3 regions of the Comamonas sp. Z3 genome follow, and region 1 is predicted to be linked to each of the others. Evidence: riboswitches for the same ligand, from Rfam matches in the RefSeq annotation. Region 1 holds a riboswitch; each other region holds the start of a gene.
What was found. A riboswitch is a leader RNA that binds a small molecule or an ion and turns the genes downstream of it on or off. The one in region 1 is predicted to bind thiamine pyrophosphate.
Positions count from the first base shown of each region.

Region 2: it holds a riboswitch for thiamine pyrophosphate, as region 1 does, so the genes downstream of both, thiC (phosphomethylpyrimidine synthase ThiC) here and FSY59_RS04670 (long-chain-fatty-acid--CoA ligase) in region 1, are expected to answer to the same signal.
Region 3: it holds a riboswitch for thiamine pyrophosphate, as region 1 does, so the genes downstream of both, FSY59_RS21670 (FAD-dependent oxidoreductase) here and FSY59_RS04670 (long-chain-fatty-acid--CoA ligase) in region 1, are expected to answer to the same signal.

Region 1 is NZ_VOQU01000001.1:994,925-1,001,176, reverse strand. Features, by position in the region: gene FSY59_RS04675 (acyl-CoA reductase) at 1-865, opposite strand, end outside; gene FSY59_RS04670 (long-chain-fatty-acid--CoA ligase) at 862-1,956, opposite strand; TPP riboswitch at 2,027-2,118, opposite strand; gene FSY59_RS04665 (TonB-dependent receptor) at 2,430-4,565, shown strand; gene FSY59_RS04660 (energy-coupling factor ABC transporter ATP-binding protein) at 5,183-5,932, shown strand; gene FSY59_RS04655 (energy-coupling factor transporter transmembrane protein EcfT) at 5,925-6,252, shown strand, end outside.
Region 2 is NZ_VOQU01000011.1:52,261-58,512, reverse strand. Features, by position in the region: gene FSY59_RS25745 (RNA methyltransferase) at 1-132, shown strand, start outside; gene cysE (serine O-acetyltransferase) at 170-1,006, shown strand; gene FSY59_RS25735 (nitroreductase) at 1,176-1,835, shown strand; gene FSY59_RS25730 (ABC transporter substrate-binding protein) at 1,973-3,193, opposite strand; gene FSY59_RS25725 (nitroreductase) at 3,378-4,049, shown strand; TPP riboswitch at 4,120-4,237, shown strand; gene thiC (phosphomethylpyrimidine synthase ThiC) at 4,497-6,252, shown strand, end outside.
Region 3 is NZ_VOQU01000007.1:420,126-426,377, reverse strand. Features, by position in the region: gene thiE (thiamine phosphate synthase) at 1-939, opposite strand, end outside; gene FSY59_RS21680 (thiazole synthase) at 950-1,753, opposite strand; gene thiS (sulfur carrier protein ThiS) at 1,889-2,086, opposite strand; gene FSY59_RS21670 (FAD-dependent oxidoreductase) at 2,192-3,286, opposite strand; TPP riboswitch at 3,350-3,511, opposite strand; gene thiD (bifunctional hydroxymethylpyrimidine kinase/phosphomethylpyrimidine kinase) at 3,577-4,449, shown strand; gene FSY59_RS21660 (SH3 domain-containing protein) at 4,517-4,990, opposite strand; gene FSY59_RS21655 (ankyrin repeat domain-containing protein) at 5,115-5,882, shown strand; gene FSY59_RS21650 (cytosine permease) at 5,949-6,252, opposite strand, start outside.

The DNA.
Region 1 (6,252 bases):
GCCTTGCCATGCCCGCAGCCTTGAGCGTATCCAGCGCCTGCGCCCCGATCAGGCCGAAGCCCAGCTTGTGGCCATGGGGCAAAAAGCGCGTCGTCACGGGCAGGCGACGACGCAGTGCATCCAGAGTTTGGTTGCCGCCGTAAGCCAGCACCGTATCGGCCTCGGCATAGAGCGCGTCGGCCTCCTCGCCGCCTGCGCCGCGCCACCAGACCACGGCCAGGCAATCGGCCAGCGGCGGATGCACCTCGGCCAGCAGGCGCGCGAACCAGCCCGCAAACAAGGGCTCGGCACTGGCTAGCTTGCCGATCGCAGGGGCCTTGACCAGCAAGCCGCAGACCAGACTCCACAGCGACAGCGCAGGCACGTTGCCGGCCCAGCTGTGCACCAGCAGGTCCGGGCCGAAAGCACGTACGGCGCCGCCCTTGGCTGCCGGTTGAAAGCCATCGAGCACTGCCGGATTGGCGAAATCCTCGGCCACAAAGCGCCTGAGCTGCGCTGCACGAAAGGTCTTGAAAAATCCGGTCAGTCCCAGCCGCACCATATCGGCGTCATAGCCGCTGACCACAGGCAGCCAGGCTTCGGCCTGCTGACGGTAGATGTCGTTGCGATCCAGCAGGCGGGCCATCGCACGATCGACGGCATCGATGATCTCGGCCACTGGCATGGAGCGCAGATGGACACACGCAGCCGCGCGCACGCGAGCAGCCAGAGCCCGCATCTGCGGCGCCGTCAGCACGGGCACGCTGACTTCCAGCCTCTGGCCGTCGCGGGACTCGAAGCCCAGCGTCTGCCACTGCACTTCATCGTCGGCGAGGCCTGGCAGATAGCCTGCCTTGATACGCTGTAGCTTGCGCTGCTCGCTCATGCGCCGGCAGCTTTCACAAACTCTTCAACCGCCAGCGAGCAGCCCTTGGCGGCGGCGCCCTCGGCGCGCCCCAGCAGCAAAAAGCCGTCTTTTTCCTGCGTGCCGGCCCACAGGCCCACATCCTCGGTCAGGATGGTGGTCACCGCGTTGTAGTTGGCCAGATCGCAATGCACCAGAATGCCGCGCTCACCAGCTGCCACGTCACGGCCGGTGATCGGCTCGACCAGACGCGAGCGAATCCAGTGCGGTCCAGACTTGACCGAAGGCAGTACCGCATTGCCATCGTCATAAAACTGGGTGCTCAGCTCCGTCATGCCATACATATTGATGCACAGACTGCGCGGCACGCCCAGCAGCTGTGAAAGCCCGGCATAGAACTGCTCGAGCGGCAGCTCGCGCGACTGCCCCTTGTAGCCGCCCGTATCCAGCACCCGGCTGCCTGCAGGCAGGCGAAAGCTGCGGCCCTGTTCACGCAGGGCATCCATGACATGGACCAGGCTGAAGCTCGCGCCCAGCAGCGCAAACGGCTGGCCGCTGCGCTCGGACGCCTCCAGCGCGGCACACAGGGCCGGCATGTCCAGCCCTTCCGAGTTCAGATAGTAGCGGCTGCCGGCCGAGCCGAATTCGGACCGCGCCAGGGCCAGATAGTGGGCCAGCGAGGAATTGGGCATGGCCTGCTCATCGGGAAACAGAATGCCCATGGGCATGCGCTCCATACCCTGCATGAAACGTCTGGCGAAATAGCGCTTCATGGACAGGTCGTAGACATCGAGCTGCGGATGGAAATGACGTCCGCGTGCGGCGCGGCCTGTGGTGCCGCTGGTCATGAACACACGCTCGGCGGGCGATGGCGGCTCGCTGCGCAGCTCCATGGCCTTGAAGGCATCGATGGGCACGGCCGGAACATCGCGCCAGCTCCTGACATTGCGCAGCGTGGCACCGCGTCGCTGGCAAAAGCTGCGAAACGGCGCATTGCATTCGTACTGGTAGGCGAAAAGGCGCAGGGCGAGTTGATTGAACTGGTCGTCGGTGCAGTCATCCATTGCGATGAAAGCAAGCAGATCGGCGACCAGCGAAGCGGCCTTGTCCATGAAATTCCTTCGAGAGCGGGGACATCATGCTCCGAAGGCTTGCTGACCATGCGAGAACGCACTGCCCTGAGGTCAGCTTGCAAGCTCTTCTTCCGCCGGTATGAACCGGGTCAAGTTCGCGGGTGTAGATCTCAGCACTGGCGTGCACCCCGGAGCGCGGCGCCATCTTACCCCAACGGCATCGCTTCAAGGGCCCGGAGCCGGTGCATGAAAGTCGCGTCACTTGTAACCTGGGGTAAGGCTCCAGCACGGGCAAGAAGGACATCCAGGGCAAAAACATCAAAACACTGCTGCCCAAATACAATCGCCCCAGCACCGCAAGCTGCCTGAGACGCAACCTGCCACGGCGCCGGCAATGGCGCATATGCGCCATGCCTGAAAGCGCGGCGTGTCGCGGTAATGGACTGTGTCAGCAGACGCTTGCAAATCATCCAGGGCAGCCAACGCCCACCCCAAGCCCCAGAGATATTCACATGCATTTTTCGCGTCTTTGCCATCTGGCAGGCTGGCCTGTGGCCGCCGCCGGACTGCTGCTGACGGCACAGTCCGCACTGGCCCAGCAAGCCGCCGCCCAGCCGGACCTGCCCCAGCTGTCCGAAGTCACCGTGCGCAGCACCTTGCAGCAGTCTGCACTGGAGCAGACCCCAGCCTCCGTCACCGTGCTCGATGGCGAGCGCATGCGCGAGCGCAATCTGCAGGTCAATCTCTCGGAGTCCCTGGGCGCAGCTCCGGGCCTGCAACTGCAGAACCGCCAGAACTACGCGCAAGACCTGCAGCTGTCGATTCGCGGCTTTGGCGCACGCTCCACCTTCGGCGTGCGCGGCATACAGATCTATGTGGACGGCATCCCCTCCACCATGCCCGATGGCCAGGGCCAGACCAACAATATCGATATCGCCTCGCTGGAGCGCGTAGAAGTGGTGCGCGGCCCCTATTCCGCGCTCTATGGCAACGCCTCTGGCGGCGTGATCAATGCCTATACCGAACGTGGCGAGGGTGCGCCCTCGGTGGAAAGCAGCTTTGCGCTGGGCAGCGACGGCCAGAAGCGACTGGGCCTTAAAGCCAAGGGCGAAGCCAATGGGATTGGCTATGTACTCAGCGCCAGCCGTTTTCTCACCGACGGCTACCGGGCCCAGAGCGCAGCGGACAAAAACCTGTTCAACGCCCGTATCGATGTCAGGCCCGACGAATACAGCCGGCTGACCCTGGTCGCCAACCATGTGGACATCGACGCCAAGGACCCCGGCGGCATCAAACCCAGCGAATGGGCCCTCAATCCAAAGGACGTCAACGCCAATGCGATCAAAATGAACTCGCGCAAAAGCGTGAAGCAGACCCAGGCCGGCCTGACCTATGAGCGCGAGCTTGGTGCAGGCCAGGCGCTGCGCCTCATGGCCTATGCCGGTCAGCGTGAAATGATGCAGTTTCAGTCTATCCCTCCCAGCAGCAAACTTGAGGACAAGTACAAAGGCGGGGTGATCGGCCTAAAGCGCGACTATGGCGGCATCGATGCACGCTGGAGCGGCAAGTACGAGCTGGGCAGCGGCAGCCTGGGCCTGATTGCCGGCCTGTCCGCCAACACCGTCAGGGAAGATCGCCAGGGCTACAAGAACTTTGTGGGCAACCAGCTGGGCGTGGTCGGCGAGCTGGTGCGCGACGAGCGCAATACCCTCACCAGCATCGACCCCTATCTGCAAGCCTCCTGGGCCTTTGCCCCGCGCTGGAAACTCGATGCCGGCCTGCGCTGGAGCAATGTGCAGTTCCAGTCGCGCGACCATTTCCTGGCCGACAAGGACGATAGCGGCAATGCCGGATTCCATAAGTTGCTACCGGTGGTTTCGCTGCAGCACGAGCTCAACCAGGACACCAATATCTATGCCTCTCTGGGTCGCGGCATGGAGACACCGACCTTCAACGAGATCTCGTACCGCCCCGATCTGGTGGGCGGCCTGAACTTCGGCCTCAAGCCTGCGGTATCGACCAGTGCCGAGCTGGGCATCAAGCAACGCTTCAATGTGGCCGGCCTGCGCGGCGACTGGTCTGCCGCGCTGTTCCAGACCCAGACCGACAATGAAATCGTGGTGGCCAGCAACGACAGTGGCCGCGCCTCCTATCAGAACGCAGGCAAAACCCGCCGCCGCGGCATGGAGCTGAGCACCAGCACCTGGCTGATGCCCCAGCTGCGCCTGAACGGCGCGCTGACCTTGCTCGACGCCAGCCTGCGCAGCGGCTATTGCGACAGCAAAGGCCAGGACTGCATTCCCTCCGGCAACCGCATTGCCGGCACGGCCAGGCATCTGGGCTACCTGGAACTGGAATGGCTTCCCGCCACCGACTGGCGTGTGGGCCTGGACTGGCGTCATGTGGGCCGTATTGCCGCTGACGACAAGAACCAGGTCTACGCCCCCAGCTACAACGTGGCCAGCCTGAGCGTGGGCTACACCAAGCGCCTGGGCGCCTGGAAACTCAGTGCTTTTGCCCGCATCGACAATCTGGCGGACAAGAACTATGTGGGCTCGGTCATCGTCAACGAAGGCAACGGACGCTATTACGAACCGGCCCCGGGGCGCCAATGGATGGCCGGAACCAGCCTCAGCTACCAGTTCTAGGCAGGTCATCCGCATAGTCGGACAGCAACAAGCGGGCCTAGTGCCCGCTTTTTTATATCCGGGCGGCTCAAAAGCGATTTTTTTCAGAAAAATTTGGGTACTGGCAATCTGCCTGTCTGAGTCCGAAAACCGCCAATCTCGCGCCGGCTTGATTGCCTCACGGCAACGGCCCACTGCAGCTTGCGCTCATCAGCAGTGCAAACCACGCCAAAACATGGCTATCCACGGCCAACCTCATGAATCTTCTCGCTAGCGCTCGCGCAGCTTGAGCGAAGTTAGCCTCTGAAGCAGGCAAGAACGGCACGCAGAACTCTTCACTCTGCAACACGCTGTCATCAGGCACACAACTGCGACGAAATGCGGCCCCAATGGAAACAGACAGCCGCCGCAGGTAAAGAAATCATTTCTTATAGGAAATTCACATAAAAAGAGCTCAGATGGCAGTCTTTTGAAAGCAAATTCACAGCGCTAGAATCCGCCACCAACGCTGCCTCGCATGTTTGAAGCCGAGGCACAGTTTCAGACTCTCCCCGTATGTCAGCCCTTTTCGCTCCTTGCCATCCACATTCCAGCCCGGCGTCTTTCAGCCCTGCCCTTGCTGCAGCAGGAGCTGGCGCATGAGCGACAGTTTGCAAAGCCCCACCCAACAGGGCGTGCAGCTGGTCGACATACGGTTGCAGCGCGGCCAGACCCAGGTGTTCGACGGCCTGAACCTGAGCCTGACGCAAAAGCGCATCGGCGTGATCGGCAACAACGGCGCAGGCAAATCGAGCCTGTTCCGCCTGCTTTGCGGGCTCGATCTGCCTCAGGCCGGACAGGTGCTGGTGGATGGCATGCCCTTGCTGCAGGCGCGCCAGAACCGGCCGGGCCTGATCGGCCTGATGTTCCAGAACCCGGACGATCAGATCATCTTCCCCACCGTGGAGGAAGAACTGGCGCTGGGGCTGCGCCCCCAGGGTCTGAACAAGCAGCAGGCCAGAGCCAGGGCGCGCGAGCTGCTGGCCGCACGCGGTCTGGCCCACTGGGCCGAGCGGGCCGTCAGCAGCCTGAGCCAGGGCCAGCGCCAGCTCGTGTGCTGGCTCTCGCTGCTGATTGCCGCCCCCCAGCTGCTGCTGCTGGACGAGCCCTTTGCCAGCCTGGACCTGCCCGGTCAGGCCCGCCTGGCCCAGGATATCGCTGCCGCACCGCAACAGGTGCTGGTCTCCACCCATGTGCTCGATCATGTGCGCGACTTCGAACGCGTGATCTGGCTGGAGCAGGGCCGGCTGCGCGGCGACGGCCCGGGCCGCGACATCTGCAGCGCCTACGAGACTTCCGTGCGGGAGCAGCTGATGCAGAAAACCTCCCACGGAGACCTGCATGGGTAGCCTCTACAGCGAAGTGGCGACCTGGCTGCATCGCTGGTCGGCCGGCCTCAAGCTCCTGCTGCTGGCGGTTTTTGGCACGCTGCTGTTCCTGATAGCCAGCCCCTGGGTGCTGGCGGGCTGTGGCGCAGCCTGCTTGCTGCTCTGGATATCGCTGGGCCAGGCCACCCAGGTGGCACGCCGGCTGATGCGCTCGGTCATCGTCGCGGCGCTGCTGGTGGCGGGCTTTCATGTGCTGATGGGCAATCCGGTGCTGGCGGCCGTCAGCAGCCTTCGGCTGGTCTGCGCCTCGACTCTGGGCATTGTGCTGACCGTGACCACTC
Region 2 (6,252 bases), on a different contig from region 1:
CCGGCAGCGCCCAAGAAGCTCATGCCCCGGCTTAACCAGCTTTTCAACCGCGCGCAGCTGACCCAGGAAGAAATCCATATTCTTCGCGGTGTTGCCAAAGCCATGCTGCAGAGCCAGCCACCAACCCGCTAGACTTCACAAGCTAAACACTTCCTCACGTTGTTATTTGATGCTTGCTCGCCTGCGCTCCGACATCCAGTGCATTCTTGACCGCGACCCTGCGGCCCGCAGCACCTGGGAGGTCATCACCTGTTATCCGGGGCTGCACGCCATCTGGCTGCAGCGCCCTGCACACTGGTGCTGGACGCATGGCTTCAAATGGCTGGGCCGCTTCATCTCGCACATGGGACGCTGGTTCACCGGCATTGAAATCCACCCTGGTGCCGTCATCGGTCGCGAGGTCTTCATCGATCACGGCATGGGTGTCGTGATCGGCGAAACCGCCGTGGTGGGCGATGGCTGCACCATCTATCACGGTGTGACCCTGGGCGGTACCTCGCTGTACAAGGGGGCCAAGCGCCACCCGACCCTGGGCAAGAACGTGGTGGTCAGTGCCGGCGCCAAGGTGCTGGGCGGCTTCGAGGTGGGCGATGGGGCCAAGATCGGCAGCAATGCCGTGGTCATCAAGCCCGTACCCGCAGGTGCCACGGCCGTCGGCATTCCGGCGCGCATCATTCCCAGCAAGACCGGGCAGAGCGCCGATGTGACCGAGCATGAGCTGGCTCCCAAGGTCGAGGCCAAGGCGCAAGCGGCTGTCGTGCTCGACGAGGATTGCGGCAAGAGCGGCTTTACCGCCTATGGCGTGACGGCCGAAGTCGACCCCGTGGCCCAGGCCATGCGTTCGTTGTCCGAAGGCGCAGCCGGTCACGAAAAGCAGATCGCGCTGCTATGGGCCGCCATCGAGAAGCTCTCGATCCAGGGTCATGTCAAGGACTGTGTGCCCTGCGAGTCCGAGCGCCCCGAGGCCTTTCAGAAGGACAAGATCGATCAGATTTTAGGGAAGTAGGCCTCAAACGCTTATCTGTAAAGCGATTGATGCTTCTTTTTTTTGATAGTGAAAGCCAGCGCCTGTCGCTGGCTTTTTTCATGGTGCTTGCCCGTAGTCGATTTGAGGGGCGCAAGCCCTGCCCATCCGCTCAAGACTGCTTGTCAACTCAAACCCAAGGCGAGCAATGATGAATGTGGAACAGGCCCTGCGACAGCGTCATTCGGTACGTGCCTTTTTGTCCAGAGCGGTGGGAGCGGCCCAGGTCAGGGAGTTGCTGGTGCAGGCCGGGCTGGCGGCTTCCGGCGGCAATCTCCAGCCCTGGCGCGTGATGGCACTGACGGGCACAAGTCTGCAGGCATTGCGCCAGGCCATGTCCGAGGCGACCCCTGACTCCGATGCGGCCCTGGTCTATCCGGCTCAGCTCTGGGAGCCCTATCGCAGCCGCCGCTTCGACAATGGCGAGGACCTCTATCGCTCATTGGGCATGGGGCGCGAGGACAGGATTGGGCGGCTGCGGCAGCTGGCCAGCAACGCCCAGATGTTTGGTGCGCCGGTCGGCGTATTCGTGGCTGTTGAGAAACGCATGCTGCATGCGCAGTGGGTGGATCTGGGGATTTATCTGCAATCTCTGATGCTGCTGGCCGCCGACAAGGGCCTGGCCACCTGTGCCCAGGGCTTCTGGCGCAGTTACAGCACTTTTGTGAGCCGGAACCTGGCGCTGCCGCCGGGCTACCAGATTGCCTTTGGCTTGGCACTGGGTTATGAAGACAGCGCCGCGCCCGTCAACCAGTGGCGCTCCACCAGGGCTGCGCCCGAGGACTGGTGCGAGCTGCGCGGGTTCGAATAAGCCTTGTCTCGATGCCGGTGCAGGCGGGCGCTTGATGCTTCTGCCTATGCGGCAGGAAGGCCGGGCCGCCGATGAAGCGCAAGCCATGAGGCCGGGCTCCATGCAGGCAGCCCGGCTGCTTGCTCAATGGCGGCGACTCACTTCCACAGCGCGCACTTGCTCTCTTCCTTGGTGGTGAAGACCTGGTCGCCGGGCAGGGTCTTGAGCACCTTGAAGTAATCCCAGGCCTTCTTCGATTCGGCCGGCGCCTTGACCTGCAGCAGATACATATCGTGGGCATAGCGGCCATCGGGGCGAATCACGCCCTTGGCATAGAAGTCCGACAGTGGCGTGGCCTTGAAGCCGGCCATGATCTTGTCGGCATCCGTCGTGCCCAGCTTCTCGGCCAGTTTCAGATACTGCATGGCGGCCGAGTAGTTGGCGGCCTGCAGTGAAGTGGGCATCTTCTTGAATTTGGCAAAGAAACGATCCGAGAACTTGCGGCTTTCTGGGTTCAGGTCCCAATACCAGCTGTCGGTGAACATCAGGCCTTCCGTGGCCTTGAGGCCCAGACTGTGGACGTCGGAGCTGAACAGCAGCAGGCCGGCCAGCTTCATGGTCTTGGTCAGGCCAAACTCGCGAGCCGACTTGATGGCATTGATGGTGTCGCCGCCGGCATTGGCCAGGCCCAGGATCTGGGCCTTGGAGTTCTGGGCCTGCAGCAGAAAGGAGGAGAAGTCAGCCGTGTTCAGCGGGTGCTTTACATTGCCCAGCACCTTGCCGCCGGTGGCATTGATGACGCGCGTGGTGTCGGCTTCCAGGGCCTGGCCAAAGGCATAGTCCGCCGTCAGAAAGAACCAGTTCTTGCCGCCCAGTTCCACCACGGCCTTGCCCGTGCCCTTGGCCAGTGCCACGGTGTCATAGGCATAGTGCACAAAATAGGGGCTGCACTGCTCGTTGGTCAGTGCCGAGGTGCCGGCTCCGTTGATGATGTAGACCTTTTTCTTTTCGTCGGCCACCTTGCCCATGGCCAGACCGGCGCTGGAAGTGGTACCCCCGATCAGCATGCTCATGCCCTGGGTGTCAAACCACTCGCGCGCCTTGCTGGCCGCGATATCGGCCTTGTTCTGGTGGTCGGCCGTCAGCACCTCGATGGGCTTGCCCAGCAGCTTGCCGCCGAAGTCGTCCACGGCCATCTGCACAGCCAGAGCACCGCCCTTGCCGTCCACATCGGAGTAGAGGCCCGACATATCGGTGATGAAGCCGATGCGAATCTTGTCCTGCGCCTGGGCGCCTGCAGCGGCCAGCAGGCAGCCCAATGCCAGCGTCAATGTTCTGGGGGAGAAAGCGGTAGCGGAGCAAACAGAGCGAGGCTTCATCAGAGTCATCTCCTGAGATGGTGGGTACCCGGTCACTGCGACGGGCAGCCAGCATGGTCGCAGCTGATGCAGGCCGCGCCATCAGGGCAAGCACCGGGGCGGCTGCGGCAAGGTATCCGGCGAGACTCGGGAAAATGCCGCAAGCTTCTACACTGCAGTGCAGCAATTTTGGAAAGAACAAGAGATGGATATTCGTCAAGCCTTGCAGCAGCGCCGCTCGGTACGCGCTTTTCTGCCCCAGAACGTGGCTGCAGCCACGGTGCGGGACTTGCTGGAGACTGCGGCGCAGGCCGCGTCCGGCGGCAATATGCAGCCCTGGCGTGTGACCGCCGTGGGCGGGCAGGCGCTCGAGGATCTATGTGTCAGGGCCAGAGAGACAGAGGCGGTTGCGCGTCCCGGCCTCTCCTACCCGCCCGGACTGTGGGAGCCCTATCGCAGCCGCCGTTTTGAAAATGGCGAGGATCTGTACCGCTCACTCAGTATCGGCCGCGAGGACAAGGCCGCACGCCTGGCCCAACTGGCCAAGAACGGCCAGATGTTCGGTGCGCCCGTAGGCATTTTTGTGGCCGTGGAAGAGCGCATGGGCTATGCGCAATGGGTGGATCTGGGCATTTACCTGCAGTCCTTCATGCTGCTGGCCGTGGAGCATGGCCTGGCCACCTGCGCCCAGGGCTTTTGGCGCATGTACAACGATATGCTGATCGAGCAGCTGGCCTTGCCAGAGGGCTACCAGATTGCCTTCGGCATCGCCCTGGGCTACGAGGACGTCAGCGCTCCCATCAACCAGTGGCGCTCAAGCCGTGCGGCCAGCCATGAATGGCTGGCGCTGAAAGGGCTGGACGAGGCTGCGGATTAGGCACCTGAGAGTCAGGAGAGTTAAACCGCTGCAATGCATGTGCAACATGCGGCAAAAGCAGCCTATACTGCATGCAGCTCCGGGGTGTGCGAAAGCGCTGAGATGCCAGTCACTGTGAAAACAGTACAGGCGAACCCGACGAACTTGATCCGGTTCATACCGGCGGAAGAAGAGCGGGACCCTGACGCAGGGCCGATGGATGGACAGGACAGCCGGCACCAGTGCCAGCCCTGAAAACCATGGGCACAGCAAACCCCAGGCGCCTCGCGCACTGGGGTTTTGTCTTTTCTGGGCAGCCGGTGCGTGAAGAACCAGGCCGAAATGACAGAATTTCGGCGGCACAGGCCGGATACCCCATAGCGGGCAAGGCCGGTGCCGGGCAAGATCAGAACGGGGCCGCACTCCACGGAGCGTTTGATGCATTTCAACCGCTTTGAGGAGACTGCGATGAACGCCCCTGATTCCATCTTTACGCCTGCTGCAGGCCATGCCCCCGATGCCGCCCGTTTTACCGAGTTGCTGGCCCAGTCGCGCCAGCCATTTCCGGCATCGACCAAGAGCTATCTGAGCGGTGCACTGCACCCCCAGCTGTGTGTGCCGGTGCGCGACATTGCGCTCACCAATGGAGAGCAGGTCAGCGTCTACGACACCTCGGGCCCCTATACCGACCCCGCCGTGCAGATCGACGTGCGCCAGGGTCTGCCCAGCGTGCGTGCGGCCTGGATCGAAGCGCGCGGCGATAGCGAGTACTACGTGGGTCGCCAGCGCGTGGCGCTGGACGACGGCGGCAAGCGCGGCGAGGAAGATGCGCGCGTGGCCCAGCTGCGTGCCGAGGCGGCCGCGCTGCAGCGCCAGCCGCGTCGAGCCAAATCCGGCCAGAACGTGACTCAGATGCACTATGCCAAGCGCGGCATCATTACGCCCGAGATGGAGTATGTGGCCCTGCGCGAGAACGGCCGCCGCGAATGGATGGCGCAGTACCAGCAGGACGCGGCGCGCGAGCTGCGTCTGGCCGGCAACAGCCTGGGCGCCAGCATTCCCAAGATCATCACGCCCGAATTCGTGCGCGACGAGGTGGCGCGCGGCCGCGCCATCATTCCGGCCAATATCAACCACCCTGAAATCGAGCCCATGGCGATCGGCCGCAATTTCAAGGTCAAGATCAACGCCAACATCGGTAACTCGGCCGTGACTTCCAGCATCGAGGAAGAGGTGGAAAAGCTGGTCTGGGCCATTCGCTGGGGCGCGGACAATGTCATGGATCTGTCCACCGGCAGGAACATCCACACCACGCGCGACTGGATCGTGCGCAACTCGCCCGTGCCCATCGGCACCGTGCCCATCTATCAGGCGCTCGAGAAGGTCGGCGGCATTGCCGAAGACCTGACCTGGGAGATCTTCCGCGACACCCTGGTCGAGCAGGCCGAGCAGGGCGTGGACTACTTCACCATCCACGCCGGCGTGCGCCTGGCCTATATCCACCTCACGGCCCAGCGCCGCACCGGCATTGTCTCGCGCGGTGGCTCCATCATGGCCAAGTGGTGCATGGCCCACCATCGCGAGAGCTTCCTCTACGAGCACTTCGAAGACATCTGCGACATCATGAAGCAGTACGACGTGAGCTTCTCGCTGGGCGACGGCCTGCGCCCCGGCTGCGCCAGCGATGCCAATGACGATGCCCAGTTTGCCGAACTGGCCACGCTGGGCGAGCTGACGCAGATCGCCTGGAAGCACGATGTGCAGACCATGATCGAAGGCCCCGGCCATGTGCCCATGCACATGATCCAGCAGAACATGACCGAGCAGCTCAAGCACTGCCACGAGGCACCGTTCTACACCCTGGGCCCGCTGACCATCGACATCGCTCCCGGCTATGACCATATTGCTTCGGCCATCGGCGCGGCCATGATCGGCTGGTTCGGCACGGCCATGCTGTGCTATGTCACGCCCAAGGAGCATCTGGGGCTGCCTGACCGCGACGACGTCAAGCAGGGCATCATCGCGTACAAGATCGCGGCCCACGCTGCCGACGTTGCCAAGGGCCATCCGGGCGCGCGCTCGCGTGACGATGCACTCTCACAGGCGCGTTTCGACTTCCGCTGGCAGGACCAGTTCAACCTGGGCCTGGACCCTGACACGGCGCAGGCCTACCACGATGAGACCCTGCCCAAGGACAGCGCCAAGGTGGCCCATTTCTGCTCCA
Region 3 (6,252 bases), on a different contig from region 1:
GGCAGCAGCCTGCATGCGCTGCAGCAGATGCTGGGCTGCTGCTTCTGGATCGGGGGCGTTGACCAGGGCACGTACGACGGCCACCGAGCCCACGCCCGTGGCGCGCACGGCGGGGAACAGGTCTTCGGAAATACCGCCAATCGCCACCAGCGGGTACTGCTGCATCAGTCGCACGTAGGCCGCCAGACGAGCCAGGCCTTGCGGGGCCGTCGCCATCTTCTTGAGCGTGGTCGGGAACACCGCTCCCAGGGCGATATAGCTGGGCTGGACAGCATGGGCGCGCACCATCTCGGCGTAGCCATGGGTAGAGACGCCCAAGCGTGTGCCCGAGGTGCGGATGCTCTCCAGATCGCGCTGGCCGATGACGTCCAGATCTTCCTGACCCACATGGATGCCGTAGGCGCCTGCGTCCAGCGCGGCCTGCCAGTGGTCGTTGATGAAAAGGCGTGCGTGCGTGCCCTTGATGGCTTCAACAGCCGCCTTGACCTCACGGGCCACGGCGGCCTGGTCGCCGGATTTGAAGCGCAGCTGCACCGTGGGCACGCCAGCACGGGCCATGCGGCCCACCCATTCGGCCGTGGGCAGCACGCCATACAGGCCCAGCTCGCGCGGGCAATGGGCAAAAGCCTGGGCCGGGTCGGCCTTGCCGAGACCGAAGTCGCGTGGGTCGTCAGGCCAGTGGGTGGCATCGAAGTGATTGTTGCGCTCGCTCTGGCACTGCCAGGCCTGGGCCAGAGTCTGCGCATCCACGGCGATAAAGCCCAGCTGGCTGCAGGCCTCCAGCGCGGCCAGATAGGCGGGTTCCTGGCGCAGTGCGGGCGGCACGGGCTGTGGCGTCAGCTCGACCGAGTTGGCATCATGGTGCAGCTGGGCGCCAAAGTTGGCACTGTGCTGGTGGACGATGGCTTGCGCCAGAGCCTTGGTTTCTGCGGAGTCCATGGGCCGACCTTTATTCCTGATGCCAGAAAGGGGTGCCCAGCACGGGAGTGCTGGGCTGGGCGGCATTTTGCTCTGCCATGGCGCCAGCGCGCCAGGCGGCGTGACCGGCATTGACGGCATCGGAGAATGCGCCGGCCATGGCCACGGGGTCTTCGGACAGTGCCACGGCGGTGTTCAGCAGCACGGCGTCATAGCCCCACTCCATCACGGTGCAGGCGTGGGAGGGACGGCCCAGGCCGGCATCGACGATCAGCGGCACCTTCAGGCGCTCGCGCAGCATCTGCATGGCATAGGGGTTGATGGGGCCGCGGCCGGTGCCGATGGGCGCGGCCCAGGGCATGACGGCCTGGCAGCCGACGTCGACAAGCTTTTGGCACAGCACCAGGTCGTAGGTGGTGTAGGGCAGGACCTGGAAGCCGTCCTTGATGAGGATGGAAGCCGCTTCCACCAGATTGAGCGTGTCGGGCTGCAGCGTGTAGTCGTCACCGATCAGCTCCAGCTTGATCCAGGGTGTGTCGAAGACTTCACGCGCCATCTGGGCCGTGGTCACCGCCTCCTGGATGGTCATGCAGCCTGCCGTGTTGGGCAGCACGGGCACGTTGAGCTTGCGCAGCAGCTCCCAGAAGCTGGCACCGGTCTCGGCGGCATTGCTGCCCTGACGGCGCAGCGAGGCCGTGACCATGGCGGGCCTGGAGCGCTCCACGGCCGCTTCGAGAATCGCGGGCGAGGGATAGCGCGAGGTGCCCAGCAGCAAGCGGCTTTCAAAACGCTGGCCGTAGAGAACCAGGGCGTCGTCGTTAGTTTTTGTATTCATGATTGGTCTTTATCTTTGATCAGCAAGCCATTGCACAGGCACGACCCAAGTGAGAGACACCCAGCAAGAGCCGCCTCGCAGCGCAGGTGTCGTCCCCCTTGGGGGAAGGCGCGTAGCGACTCAGGGGGATTCATCTCATCCGCCGGTGACGGGAGAGATGACTTCCATCCTGTCGCCCTCGTTGAGTGCATGGACGGCATATTGGGTCTTGGGCACAAACACCGTGTTGACCGCCACGGCAAACGGGGGCTTGGCCTGCATCTGCGCCAGCGCATCGGCCACGGTGGCATGGGCTGGCAGCTCGGCGGCTTGCTGGTTGAGAGTGATCTTCATGGCATGAAACGGAAAATAAAGCGGGTGCTAAGTTAAACCTCTGCACGGCGGCGCTTGCGTGCGCCAGGGGTGCAAGTGCTGTGCGTCAAAGTTCGGGCTCGCAGTTCAGCCACGATGCACGGCGACATCGAACTCGCGCGCCAGCGGCGAGTCGTCGTGGTCCAGCAGCTCCAGCACCACGTCCAGCATGGCGGGCGAGATCATGAAGCCGTGACGGTAGAGGCCGTTGACTTCCATGACGCGCGGAGTCAGCAGACGCACGGCGGGCAGATTATCGGGCAGGGTGGGGCGGCACTGGGTGGCGATTTCCACAATCCGCCCTTCGGCAAAGCCGGAGTGCACGGTATAGGCCGCGCTCAGCAGCTCCAGCGTGGAGCGCACGCTGGCCGGCGACATATCGTCGGACTCGATCTCGGTCGCGCCGATCACGAACAGATGGTCTTCCTTGGGCGCGATATAGATGGGGTAGCGTGGATGGATCAGGCGTGTAGGGCGCTGCAGCGTGACTTCGGGCGCATGGATGCGCACCACTTCGCCGCGAATGCCGCGCAGCTGCTTCCATTGGGTGCGGGCACCCAGGCCCCGGCAGTCGAACACGAAGTCGGGCTGGCCAGCCTCGCCGGGGCGGAAGTCGCCAACTTCGCGCGGGCTCTCCCAGTGCTGCTGTACGCCCAGTGCGGTGAGCTTGTCGACCAGCGCCGTCAGCAGCTGGCGGTTGTCCAGCTGGCCTTCGCCGGGCAGGTAGACGGCCTGGTTGAAGCGTCCCTGCAGTGCGGGCTCGCAGTCCTGCAGCGCCGCGCCGGTCTTCTCCTGCATGGCTGGCAGGCTGGGGTTGATGCGCCGGTTTTTTTCCAGCAGGCCGAAAAAGCGTGCCGCGTCGCCCTGATCCTGGCGGTGCCAGAGAATCAGCGTGCCGTTCTGCTGCAGAAACACATGCTGCTCAAGTTGGGCTATGAGTTCGGGCCAGCGCTTGAGCCCATGCTGGCCCATGCGCACCACGCCGGGCTCGGTAATGGCCGACTCGGCCAGCGGCGCCAGCATGGCGGCCGCCACGCGCGCGGCTGCGCCATCGCCTTGCGGGCCATGGGCGTCATAGAGGTCGATGGCGTGACCGCGCTGGGCCAGGGCCAGCGACAGCAGGCGGCCCATGAGGCCGCCGCCGAGAATTGCGATCTTTGAAGAAGCTTGTAGCAATGACATGTGCAAATCGTTTTCCATCCGGACACAGGAACAGGGCCATGTGCAGGACAAAACGCGGCATGCCTTGCGGCTTGTGAAACTCCCCACGCCAGCATGACCTGGATCGGGTGCAGGGGGCACAGGGCACGGATGGTGCTCTGGTGCGCAGCCGGCAGCTGGCGCAGCCCCAGGGTGTTTCTCAGTCCGCACAGGCTGCTTGCCTGCGGGACACCCCTGTTTCGTCCGTTGGACATTACAGCACAACCGCAAACAGCACGCATTGACCATGCGCATGGGCGATAATTTTTGCCATGACAGTGATTGCTCCTTCCTCTATCTCCGGCGCCGCAAAAAAGCGCTATGCACGCGTGCTCTCCATCGCCGGCTCGGACAGCGGCGGTGGCGCCGGCATCCAGGCCGATCTCAAGACCTGTGCGGCCCTGGGCTGCTATGGCATGACGGCGATCACGGCCATCACCGTGCAGAACACGCTGGGCGTGACGGGCATTCACGGCATTCCGCTGGATACCGTGCGCGGCCAGATCGATGCCGTTGTGCAAGACATAGGCGTCGATGCGGTCAAGATCGGCATGCTGGCAACCCCCGATGTGGTGAGCGTGGTGGCGGATGCGATCCGTCGCCACCAGATCAGGAATGTGGTGCTGGACCCCGTGATGGTGGCCACCAGCGGCGATCGCCTGATCGTTCCCGAGACGGCCCAGGCGCTGGTGCGGGAGCTGTTCCCGCTGGCGACGGTGATTACCCCCAATCTGGATGAAGCAGCTTTGCTGCTGGGTCGCAGCATCGACGGCATTGCAGCGCTGGATGCGGCCGTGGCCGATCTGCTGGCCATGGGGGCGCCTGCGGTGCTGCTCAAGGGCGGGCATCTGAGCGGCGATCTGGTCATGGATGTGCTGGGTCGGCAAGGCCAGCAAGCCAGCGACTATCTTCGTCTGCAGTCGCAGCGCATCGTCACCCATAACGGCCATGGCACGGGCTGCACGCTTTCGTCGGCGATTGCCTCCTTCCTGGCCCAGGGGCTGGCACTGGAGGCCGCAGTGACCGAGGCGCGGCGCTATATCCTGGGCGCCATCGAGGCGGGAGCCGAGGTCTACACCGGCCAGGGCCACGGCCCCCTCAACCACGGCTATGCGCCGCGCGCGCAGCTGATCGTCGAAGGCTGATTGCCGACACTCGCAAAAAAGGCCTGCAGTTGCAGGCCTTTGCCTTTTGGGGCGCCTGTTGCCGCACTTACCAGCCCCAGACCAGATTCTTGGCTACCCAGCCGCTCTGGCCGTTGCTGCGCTGGACCTGGGCCCAGCTACCTTGCTTTTTCAGCGTCTGCAATACCTCATATTGCTCCAGCTTGCCGACCCGGTTGTGCTTCTGGCCGGGGCCGGAGCGCAGATTGGCCGTGCGTGCCGTCACCACCATATGCGGGCTCTTGCTGGTCAGCGGGGCGTGGACCCATCCCAGCGTGGACTCATAGTCCTTCACGCGCAGCCACTGCCCTTTGCGCTGGGTGACTTGCAGCGGGTAGCCCTTGCTCAGTTCCCAGAGGGTGGCGGAGCGGGTGTTGGGCCGCTCGCGCACATTCACGGTCTTGCCCTTGATGCTGACGAATTCCTGGGCTTGTGCGAGGGCCGGCAGCAGGCCGGCGGTGAGCGCACCCAGCGCGATCAGGCTTGAAGTGGCGGCGGTGCGGATCCAGCGGTTGCAAGACACGGGGCAGATTCTCCTTTTATCGATTGAAAACATGCTGTAACCCCCATCGGACTTGCGTGGTTAGCTATAGTTCCTGTAGAAAGCTGACAGGGGCTGAACACCCAGCCAGCCATCAAGGAATGCCATGAACCAGCCAGTCCGCGCCCATGGGAGCGCCTCGTTGACTACCCGATTGACGATTGCATTGACGGCTTCGGCCGCAGCGACGCTGCTCACGGCCTGCCAGAGCGGCACGTCGGCGAATGCTCCGGCTGCAATGCCAGCCGCTGCTGTGGCAGCAAAAGCCGGGGACCTGCAGATGCCGGGCCAGCAATTGCTGGCCGCTGCCGCGCAGGGCGATGCCGTGGCGGTGCGCAATCTGCTGGCCGGCAACGCGCCTGTCGACGTGCAGGACGCCCGGGGCAATACCCCGTTGCTGCTGGCCACGGCAGCCAACCATATCGAGGTGGCACGCTCGCTGCTGATGCATGGTGCCAGTCCCAATATCCAGAACCAGATGCAGGACAGCGCCTATCTGTTGGCCGGCGCGCAGGGCCGGCTGGAGATTGTGCGCATGACGATTTCCTATGGCGCCGATCTCAAGAGCACCAACCGCTATGGCGGCACGGCCCTGATTCCGGCCTGCGAGCGCGGCCATCTGGAAACAGCCCGGGCGCTGATCACGGCAGGTGTGGATGTGAACCATGTCAACCGGCTGGGCTGGACCTGTCTGATGGAAGCCGTGGTGCTCAGCGATGGCGGGCCTCGCCATCAGGCCATCATCCAGGCCCTGATCGATGCCAAGGCCGATCTGAACCTGCCAGACAAGGACGGGGTGACGGCCCTGGCCCATGCACGCCAGCGCGGGCAGCAGGCCGTCGTGCAGCTGCTGCGGGCGGCGGGCGCCAGATGAAAAACAGAGAAAATGGCTGAGTTGCCCGGTTGAAGGGAATTGGCTGCTATTGAATTTGTTTTTTGCTCAGGCGGCAACGGAGCGCGGCTGCAGCTGGCGTGTGGCGAGAGCCACCACAAAGGTCAGCGCCAGCGTGGGCAGGGCCGAGCCTAGGGCCGTGCTGGCATAGGGCAGCAGGTGATAGAAGGCAATGCCCAGCACCCAGATGGCCACGGCATCCCAGCGCACGGCGGGCGCTTTCTGCATCAACTCCACGGCATCGGTGCCAAAGGCCAGGCGGCCCAGCATCACGCCGAACAGCGGCACAAAGCAGGAGCTGAGCAACAGCAGAAACGGCTCCAGGCTGTGCATGGGCAGCACCATGGCCAAC